Regions from separate parts of the Undibacterium sp. Tian12W genome, predicted to be linked through region 2. Evidence: predicted binding sites of a transcription regulator. Region 2 holds the regulator's gene; the other holds the start of a gene.
The links. The regulator LexA, encoded in region 2, represses DNA repair genes until DNA is damaged. The targets are predictions, from matches to a motif close to ACTGTATNNNNATACAGT.
Positions count from the first base shown of each region.

Region 1: a site for LexA is predicted at 2,371-2,388, ahead of ACO0LI_RS02380 (DNA polymerase Y family protein). Genes of this name have one in related genera too.

Region 1 covers NZ_JBMPPK010000002.1:52,136-57,476, forward strand. Annotated here, with positions in the region: gene ACO0LI_RS02370 (PAS domain-containing protein) at 1-1,760, opposite strand, end outside; gene ACO0LI_RS02375 (thioredoxin family protein) at 1,795-2,262, opposite strand; gene ACO0LI_RS02380 (DNA polymerase Y family protein) at 2,608-3,765, shown strand; gene ACO0LI_RS02385 (substrate-binding periplasmic protein) at 3,788-4,561, opposite strand; gene ACO0LI_RS02390 (HD domain-containing protein) at 4,618-5,151, opposite strand; gene ACO0LI_RS02395 (M16 family metallopeptidase) at 5,233-5,341, opposite strand, start outside.
Region 2 covers NZ_JBMPPK010000014.1:41,562-46,902, reverse strand. Annotated here, with positions in the region: gene ACO0LI_RS18320 (replicative DNA helicase) at 1-688, opposite strand, end outside; gene rplI (50S ribosomal protein L9) at 857-1,309, opposite strand; gene rpsR (30S ribosomal protein S18) at 1,336-1,620, opposite strand; gene priB (primosomal replication protein N) at 1,630-1,929, opposite strand; gene rpsF (30S ribosomal protein S6) at 1,958-2,326, opposite strand; gene lexA (transcriptional repressor LexA) at 2,592-3,248, shown strand; gene ACO0LI_RS18290 (hypothetical protein) at 3,725-4,165, opposite strand; gene ACO0LI_RS18285 (hypothetical protein) at 4,184-4,690, opposite strand; gene lon (endopeptidase La) at 4,894-5,341, opposite strand, start outside.

The DNA.
Region 1 (5,341 bases), on a different contig from region 2:
TTGGGCAAGACGCCGCTGACGCCAGATTCCAGCAAACTCAGTGAGCCACGTATCGAAGTCAGCGGTGTGCGCAATTCATGGCTGACGACGGAAATGAATTCCGTCTTCAAACGGTTCATGCGCAGCCTGTCACTGATATCCATCGCAAAGGCGACCCAGCCGCGTTCAGAATTTTCCAGATGGCTGAGACCGACCAGAATCGGCACGCCTACATTACCACCTTGCAGCAACATGATTTCAAAAGGCGCGGTGGTGCCGGTCTGTATCAAGTCTTGATAAGCTTGCTGGCAGATTTTCATATCCTGGGGTGACAACAGGGTATGCCATAGATTATTGCGGCTCAACAGATAGTCACGGTCGTAGCCACTGAACTGGGTGAACACGTCATTGACATCAAGTATCTCGCCTGATTCATTACCCTGAATAATACCGATCAGGCTGGAATTCATCAGCCTTTGCAGGCGTTGCTCACTGGTGCGCAGGGCATCCAGCGTGGCTTTTTGCTCAGTCACGTCTTCTATCATCCAGACTGCGCCGCGCACATAGCTTTCTGTCGGCAACGCGCGGCCTGCCACGCGGCCAGTGAAAGCTTCGCCATTGAAGCGACGCAAATACCATTCCAGTTCTACCAGCTCGTCAGCCAGCAGGCCAGGCGTGACCTGGGCGCTGAAGGCTTCATAATCCTCTGGCCCCTGATAAAGGAAAGTGGTTTTGACGCCTATCATGGCCCGGGCATCAGGGAAACGGCATAACTCTGCCAATGCCTTGTTGGCCCTGACGATGACACCATCGCTGACAAACATGATGCCCACCGGGGCATTGGTGATGAGAATTTCCAGTTCCCTGGCCAGTTCTTTATAACGGTTTTTGTTGGACTCAAGCAGCTCCTGGTTTTGCCTCAGCATTTCCTCGGTCTGTTTGCGCTCGGTGATATCGATGTGGGTGCCAACCATGCGCAAGGGCTTGCCCTTGCTGTCCCATTCAACAATGCTGCCTAGCGACATGATCCAGCGCCATTCACCTGCCTTGTTTTTTTGCCGGAACTCGGCGTGGTAATCTGCCCCGCCTTGTGCCGCTGCATGGGCTTTGTAAGCCTGTTTGAGATTCGCGACATCATCGGGATGTACGCCCGTGCCCCAGAAATAATCCCAGAACTGCTGGGGGTGAGCAAAATCGCCAGGATCGTAGCCCAGCATTTGCAAATATTCGGGGCTGAAGCTGCCGTCACCGGTTTGCAGATTGATGTCATACAAACCCTGGTTAGAGGCTTTCATGACCAGGCTACGCTGGCGCTCTGCGGCCAGCAATCTTTGCTCGGTCAGTTTGCGTTCGGTATTGTCACTCAGGAAGCCATGCCAGAGCACACTGCCATCAGGCAGGCGTTCAGGAGTGGCGTCGCCAACGACCCAGCGATCGGGTTGGCCATCTGCAATGATGCGGTATTCCTGGTGCCAGGGGGTAAGATCGACAAAGGACTTGCGCACGGCCACGATCATTTTTGGCAAATCATCGGGATGCACTTTGGCGAACATGAAGCTGGCATCTTCACGCAATTGCTCAGCCTTGACACCAAAAAAAGTTTCTACTGCCTCACTCGCATAGGGCAGGCAAAAACGGGCGTCTGGATAACGGCGGAACTGATAAAACATGCCCGGCAGGCAGCGGGAGAAATTGGACAGCAAGGCGTGACTGCGTTGCAATGCCGCCAGTTCGGTTTCTTCTGGTGCAAGCTCGGCTGACATTGCAGGTAACTCAGACATGCCAGGTAGTCTTTTCCATATCTGTCTATGCTATTCAGCGGTAAAGGGCAGTGATTTCGTCAAAGAAATCATAAACGCCCTGTTCACTCATCTTGCGCGCATTCGACAATTCGCCACCCTTGGAGGCGAACAGCACGCTATTGTCCGGCCTCAGCAAGACAGCAGCTGGTATGCCTTTCTTGGTAGGATTACCATAGAAATCTACCAGCTCCTTATTCTTGTCAAACTGGCCCACGTTCACTTTAACGGTGATGAACTTTGTGGCCAGCAGAGGCTCATTTTTGCCATGCATGGATTTGTCGAGCTCCAGGCAATCTTTGCACCAGTTGGCACCAAAGATGACCAGGACTTTTTTATCGACTTTTTTGGCTTCTGCCAGCGCTTTGTTGATCGCGGCCTGGGCGTCGGCAGTTTCATCATAAGCCTGAGGTGGGGCAGCACTGGCCGGGCTGACAGCCAGTACCAGACTGAATGCAAAAAGCAGGGAAAGCAGTTTTTTCATCATTAATCCATTAGAAAACGCAGGAAAAAGCGACAAATGCAGGATGAGTCTATCTTAGCTTAAACAGTATGTGGCTGTAATTCTCTGTTTGATGAAAAATCGGGTTTTGCTGTATGTATGTTCAGTTATTTGTGCAATTCAGGATAAAATAGCTTATTCCTGTTTTTAATCCAGTTTTTGATCTTGTTTTTAATTTCGCTTTTTAATCTTATTAGTTCTTTAAGTGGCGCAGTTCTTGAAAATGTTTATACAGTGCGCAGTACGATGGCCTTGCTACCCGGCGGCATGCAATGATGGGAAGCACCATGCTTGCCATGATTTATTACAAGGCTATTGTTGATTGTCATGAATAATAAACCACGCCGGATTGCCCATCTGGACATGGATGCATTTTATGCATCTGTTGAATTGTTAAGATATCCAGAGCTTAAGGGGCAGGCGGTATTGATAGGCGGGGGCTCTTCACATCGTCCGATTCCCAAAGGGGATGGCACGCATGAGTTTTCGCGCATCAAGGACTATGTCGGGCGCGGTGTCGCTACCACCTCGACTTATGCAGCGCGGGCGCTCGGCATATTTTCTGCGATGGGCATCATGAAGGCGGCAAAGCTGGCGCCGGATGTGTATTTGCTTCCAACGGACTTTGATTCCTATCGCCATTACTCCCGGTTGTTTAAAGAAGCGGTCGGCAAGATTGCGCCCAAAATTGAAAACCGCGGCATAGATGAAATCTATATCGACCTGAGCGACCATCCGCAAGAAACGCGCGAACTGGCAAGTAGCCTGAAGCGGGCCGTTGCTGAGGCAACCAGTCTGACTTGCTCGATTTGTGTCGCTCCAAACAAGTTGTTGGCAAAGATAGGCTCTGACCTGGACAAACCTGATGGCCTGACCATATTGCATATGGAGGACGTGCCAACGCGAATATGGCCCTTGCCCGTTAAAAAAGTGAATGGCATAGGGCCAAAAGCAACTGAGCGCCTGGCTAGCCTGGGTATCAACACTGTGGGCGAGTTGTCCAATGCAGACCTGGGGCTGCTGCAAACGACCTTTGGCAGTAATTATGCTGGCTGGCTGTATAACGCGGCGCGCGGCATTGATGACAGGGAGATTTCTACAGAGTCCGAGCCCAAGGTCATCAGCAGGGAAACTACCTTTGACCGCGACTTGCACGCCGTTCACGACAAGGCGGTATTGACCGAGATATTCACTGACCTTTGCACTCGCCTGGCAAGGGACTTAACAAAAAAGGGTTACCGCTGCAAAACCGTGGGTATCAAGATACGCTATACCGATTTTCGTATCTCTACCCGTGACATCACCATTCCTGTTGCCACGGCTGATCCTGCCGTCATACGCAGGACGGCAGGAGAATGTTTGCGCAGAGTGGCGCTGGAACACCGCTTTCGCTTGCTGGGCGTAAGGGCCAGTGCCCTGATCAGAGAGGCGGATGTCAGCAATGAGCGGCAAGTCAGCCAGGGCATGCTGTTTGATGACACTTGATTACTAATCTTTGGAATGAATGTTACGGTTGTGCACTCTGCATTTGCTGGAAATACAGGTTTTCAATTTTCCTGAGATTGAGTTTTTCCAGATAAGGATTGATGAGTTGTTGATATTTTAATCCCCGTTCATTACGCTGGAAGCAGATGTGCAGGGAAAAATTGATGACTTCTTTGGGATGGAAAATAATGCTTTCCTGCCCGTTCTTTAAACTAGTCTCAGTGATCAGCAACTGCCGCAAGACATCCTTGCTGATGACGACCACATCCACCCGCCCTGCCATCAGTTTGCGCAAATTGCTGATGTCTGATGGTGCCACATCAAGTCTCAATTGTTCTTTTTTGACCTGGGCATCAAATTCTTCACCATTGGCATAGTCTTGTACCACGCCTACGGTCAGGCCTTTCAGATCAGCATAATTTTTCCAGTCGAAATGCCTGTCTTTCAACGATGCCAAGCCGATGGCGCTGGTGCCCAGCGGCGCCGAGAAATAGCAGGTTTTTTCCCGTTCCTTTAAATAAAATGCAGGGAAATAGCCAGCGTAAGAAGGATCATTCTGCCCCAGTTGCACGGCACGGCTCCAGGGTGTGTAACTGATATGGGTGTCCATCCCCGCCTGCAAGGCCGCCGCTTTGACGATGACTGACGTCAAGCCTTCATCGGGCAGATGTGAGCCCACATACGGTGCCCACTCCAGTGAGGCGAGTTGCATGACAGGCCTGTCGGCGGCCAGAGACGACGCACCTGACAAACTGGCTGCGATGATAAAAAGAAAACGGAACAACCGTACACTCATGGCATAAGGCTAGCGTGGGCAAGAATTGAGTGTAGCGCAAGTATGCCTGGGCAACTTTAAGAGATAGTTACATACCTGCTGCGTTCCAGTCTGTCACTGCCTCCAGCGGCAATGGTTTCAAATACATCGTCAAGTGTGGTGAAAATATCCCAGTGCTCAACTTGCTTTTGCAGTGCGATTGCCTGTATCAGTTTCATTTCCAGTTCAGCCTCGCGCTTGCCCTTCCATAACTTGTCTGCTGTTGCGACAGCTAATTCTTCCAGGCTCAAGCCTTCCCCTTGCCATTGTGCGTGAGTCACACAGCAGCGGGCAACGATACTTTGCACGCCTTGTTCCAGCAGCATTTTTTCACCAGCAGGTTCATGCAGTGAGCCGGGGCCATCGAGTTCATTGGGATGCAGGATTTTCCCGGCGTCATGGATGGCGGCACTAAGGCGTATCAGATTTGCATCGAATGCCAGACCCATGTCTTCAAATTGTGCGATCAACAAGTCCGCTGCTTCACCGACCAGTTTGACATGGGTGAGCAGGCGTTCTTTTGCGCCAAGTGTTGACAGCAACTGGTAAGCGTCAGTGGTGGTGTTGAGCATGATGAGCAGTGAGGATGGCTAATAAAAAAGGCTTGCACGGAATGACGTGCAAGCCCACCTCTTAAAAACGACTAAAACTGATTATTTAAAATCACCCGCAAATACGCGCACGGTTTTTTCGTATCCCAGGTGTCTGGCCATGGCTTCTTTTACCTGTACCACGGTCAGTGCCTGTATCTTTTTCTCTACT
Region 2 (5,341 bases):
AGAACGCGGTTTTACCCATGGAGGGACGTCCCGCCACAATCACCAGATCGCCCGGCTGCAAGCCTGAAGTCATTTTGTCCAGATCAACAAAACCGGTAGGTACACCGGTAATATCGTTCTGGTTGTCGCGGTTATACAATTCATCAATGCGCTCAACGACTTGTGTCAACAAGGGCTGGATGGCCTGGAAACCTTGCGCCCCGCGCGCGCCCTCTTCGGCAATCGCGAAAATCTTGGATTCCGCCGCGTCCAGCATCTGCTTGACCTCTTTCCCTTGGGGGTTGAAGGCATCTCCTGAAATCTCATCTGCCACGGTAATCAGCTTGCGTAAGACACCGCGGTCGCGCACGATCTCTGCGTAGCGGCGTATATTCGCAGCCGAAGGTGTATTCTGCGCAAGTGCGTTAAGGTAGGTCAGGCCACCGGCATCTTCTGCCTTACCCACACTATTCAGCGCTTCATATACAGTAATGACGTCAGCAGGACGCGAAGAATTGATCAATTTGACCATGCACTGGAAAATGATCCTGTGGTCATAACGATAAAAATCTTCTTCGTTGATGAAGTCGGCAATACGATCCCAGGCGGCATTGTCAAGCAGCAAACCTCCGAGAACAGATTGCTCTGCTTCTATGGAATGAGGGGGGACACGCAAGGCATCAAGTTGAGGATCAGAACCAGCTTTCATGGCGCGCATTATAACCGTTAAATCAGACTATCAGAACGTCCCAGCATGGAGAAATGAACCAGTTTGTGACAAGTTTGTGACAAATAGCCAAATAGCCCAAAATTCAGCCATCGACATAAAAAAAGCCGGGAAAACCCGGCTTTTTTTTGAATTTGCCAAGACAGCAAATTAAGCGTGTTCGCCTACTACTGCAACATTAACGTCAACAACAACGTCAGTATGCAAAGCAACGGAAACACTGTGCTCGCCAGCGATCTTCAACGGACCTTGTGGCAAACGTACTTGTGCTTTTTCTACTGCGAAACCTTGTTTAGTCAGGGCTTCAGCGATATCAGCATTAGTGACGGAACCAAACAAACGGCCATCTACACCAGATTTTTGTGTGATTTGTACGGTCAGACCGGACAGTTTTTCGCCTTGAGCTTGAGCTGCTGCCAATTTGGCTGCTGCTGCTTTTTCCAGTTCAGCGCGTTTTGCTTCGAATTCAGCAACTGCAGCTGTCGTAGCACGACGAGCCATACGTTGTGGAATCAAAAAGTTACGTGCATAGCCGTCTTTAACGCGAACTACATCACCCAGATTGCCGAGATTAACGACTTTATCCAACAGAATAACTTGCATATTTTTCTCCTTTACCTTGTCGTCAATTACGCTGTGTGCAAATCAGTGTATGGCAGCAACGCGAGGTAACGTGCACGTTTGATTGCAGTGTCAACTTGACGTTGATACAGCGCTTTTGTACCGGTCAAACGTGCTGGCATGATTTTGCCGTTTTCTTGCACGAAATCTTTCAGTGTGTCGATGTCTTTGTAGTCAACTTTTTCTACATGTGCTGCTGTGAAGCGGCAGAATTTTTTGCGTTTGAACAAAGGGTTTTGTTGTTGACGCTTTTGCTTCAATTTGCTTTTGTCGAATTTTTTACCGAATGCCATTTTTGGCTCCTAATCTAGTAAATGTGTCTCGAATTCAGTGATGTGAAAAACGAGACTTTTGCTATTGCGATTTTTGCGCGCTAAAAAACCGGTGAATTCCATGGGCTGTTCCAAGGCAATTTCTGTAAAACGCTGGGATATTTCACCAGCAGCCATCGCAGAAATTTCAAACTCGACCTGCCGAACTGTGTTCGCCTCACGAGCCTCTGAACTATGCATCAAGGTAGCAGAAGCTATCGGGATACCGGCCGGGGTGTAGCGCAATGCGCTTTTTTCCACAATCCGGGCTACGAGCTTCAGCTGATTCACTATTTTTTTACGCGACCTTTGTCAATTATTAAGCAGCAGGCGCTTCAACACGTTGCGCTTTTGCAGCATCTTCTTTCTGAACAGCTTTCATCATAGGAGAAGGTGTTGTTTCTGCTTTTTTCAATTTGACTGTCAGGTGACGCAAGACAGCATCATTGAATTTGAATGCTGTTTCCAACTCGAGCAGAGTTTCAGCATCGCATTCGATGTTCAAGCAAACATAGTGTGCTTTTGCCAATTTTTGAATCATGTAAGCCAATTGACGACGACCCCAGTCTTCAACGCGGTGGATTTGACCACCACGGGCTACAACACTTGCCTTGTAGCGCTCGATCATTGCAGGAACTTGCTCGCTCTGATCTGGATGTACGATAAATACGATTTCATAATGACGCATATATTCTCCTTGTGGACAATAAAAATAGCCCGCCTCGGCGTCAAGACGAGTGCGGGAAGAGGAAAGCCGACAATAATAACCCAGTTTTTCATATTGATCAATTAGATCAGTGACTTAGGCTATTTATCTGCCAATTCCCGAAGGTAAGTGAGGTATTTTTTTCACATTTCTCAGTAATTGCGGTCATTTTGACTTGCATATTCAGCTTTACTGTATAAAAATACAGACTGCTTGTATATACAGCACCTTAACACTAGAAAACGCCATGCTCAAACTCACTTCCCGCCAGGAACAAATCCTGAACCTGATCAAAGACGCCATTCAAAACACGGGCTTTCCTCCTACCCGCGCCGAGATTGCGACAGAACTGGGGTTTCGCTCCACCAATGCGGCAGAAGAACATTTGCAAGCACTGGCACGCAAAGGCGTTATAGAAATTGCGGCAGGCACTTCACGCGGCATACGCCTGCTGGAGTCAGAGTTGTCCAGCCATATCACAGGCAAGCAACTGGCCTTGCCCCATCCTGCCCTGCTGCAACTAGCCCTGCCACTGGTTGGCCGGGTTGCTGCCGGCTCGCCGATACTGGCAAGTGAACATATAGAATCGACTTACCACGTAGATCCTGCCCTGTTCTCTGCCAAACCAGATTTTTTACTGAAGGTACGTGGCATGTCCATGCGTGACGCTGGCATACTTGATGGCGACTTGCTGGCAGTCAAAAAGGCAGACAGTGCCCGCAATGGCCAGATCGTTGTTGCCCGCCTCGGTGATGATGTTACCGTCAAACGCTATAAAAAAACTGGCAGTTTGATCGAGCTGATGCCAGAAAACCCGGATTATCCTGTGATCAAGATTGGTGATACGGAAGAAGATTTCGCGCTGGAAGGCCTGGCTGTCGGCCTAATGCGCAACTGGGTTTGAGGTCAGCCCGGGCGTGATCCTCCCCTCTCATCCGGATCACGCCCGGCTCGTCCCCAAACTTTTTTGATAGTGGCGCCAAAGGATGCACCTGCTATCAACAGTTCACGTGCTGAATTTGCGAGTTGACATAATCTCAGCCAACCCCCAACAGAATTTACTTGGGGCAGCGCAAAGATCAGAAGCAAAAAGTTCGCGAAACACTACTCCACGCCCACCCAATAGTCTCGCCTTGCAAGACGAGACTATTCATACTGCTAAAAGCATTTCGAGCGCGCATCGCGATAACATAACTAATGAACTCTTTTACGTCACTCTTTATGATTGATGCCTTATAGTTTCGCTGACTCTATACTTGCCGAGATATTGATGTTGATCATGTAAGCGATATTGATCGCAACATTTCTAGCGTACTTTTACAGAAAAACAGGCATTCTTACTTGCATAGGACCTGAGTTGATTTATCCGGATACTGTCAGCTATTCTCCATCCAAATCCAATATCAATTCAGCCTCTGCTTTCTTGCCATAGGCAATCGCATCTTGCGACTTGATGAAGGGTAGTCCATCCTCATCATTCAGAATTAATCCGTTGGACATTGAACACAAGACTGCTGACGCAATAGTCGACGCTATCAGTTCAGTTAAATCACTGTGCGTCGAAAAGGTCACCAGATAATCTCTACCCTTAAGCTGCGGTGTCGCATCTTCGTCCAAAAAATCGTCTTCCAACTCTTCGAAAAAATATTCGAACCCAGTTTCTTCACCCTTGTATATGCAGGGCAAAAACCCGGAAAATTCTTCAACATCAAAATCCGTGTCAATTTGCAGATCAAACTCTGCATCCGCAATTGCTTGCGCCCATCGCTTGGGGATAGGCATTTTCTCTTTTTCTAGAATCACAAAAATATCGACAGACATATTTCACCTGGTAAAAAATCAAATATATGGCTCTTGCTGGAAGCCTCGTGCAATTCCGGCTTTTACCATTTCTATCCGTTCGGGAGTCGGATGATAGCCACGCTTCCCAACGTAGGCCACATACGTTTCATATGAACGAACTGTCGGAAACCAGGGTAGAGCGTATTTATCAATTAATTCCAATACAGATCTTAAAACTTGTTCAATATCTTCCTCATTTTCGACAGAAAACATTGGGTCGCTAAACATATTTTTGGGAAAATCCTCAGAGAGGCGGCCACCAATCAATATATAGTCGGGTGGGAACTCTCCAAGTTCACCATTTGGATGATTTACCCAAGGCGACCAGATCGTTACATTGATATCAAGAAATCCGCCTGAACTTATTCTTGCGACAAACATATCAAATAAAGGCCCGCGCTTACGCCAAAAAGTAAATTTCTTTTCTACGGCAAACCCGCGCCGCCGCATCGCGTCGTGGAACCATTTGCTCGCGTGTTTATCAAGTTGCGCCAAAGTAGTCATAGAACCAGACCATTTCCAATCTAAAAATAAAGAGAATGAATCATAGATTAAATTGAACCCGTGTTGACAACAATTTAACATTACCGCAATTGCGCAACGACATAAAACTGCCTGCAAAAAAAATCGCCCGATTCAAAAATCGGGCGATTTCATTTTTTTGTTGCCAGCACTTGGCTGGCAAGCACCAACAAATGCTGACTAACTTAGTGCTTTACCACAGTCGTATCCGCTGGTGTTTCTGGCGTTGCCGGTGTTGCTGCGGCAGCCACAGGGACTGGTTCGTCAACCAAAGGAACAGGCTGGGTTTCCAGTGCAATTTCCAGGACCTTGTCTATCCAGCGTACCGGGATGATTTCCAGTTTGTTTTTGACATTGTCCGGGATCTCAGCCAGATCCTTGGCATTTTCCTCAGGTATCAATACTGTCTTGATACCACCACGGTGAGCAGCGAGCAATTTCTCTTTCAAGCCACCGATAGGCAATACTTCGCCGCGCAGGGTGATCTCACCAGTCATGGCGACATCAGCACGAACCGGGATGCCAGTAAATACTGACACCAGAGCCGTAGTCATGGCGATACCGGCAGATGGACCATCTTTTGGTGTTGCGCCTTCTGGTACGTGGATATGGATATCACTCTTCTCGAATACA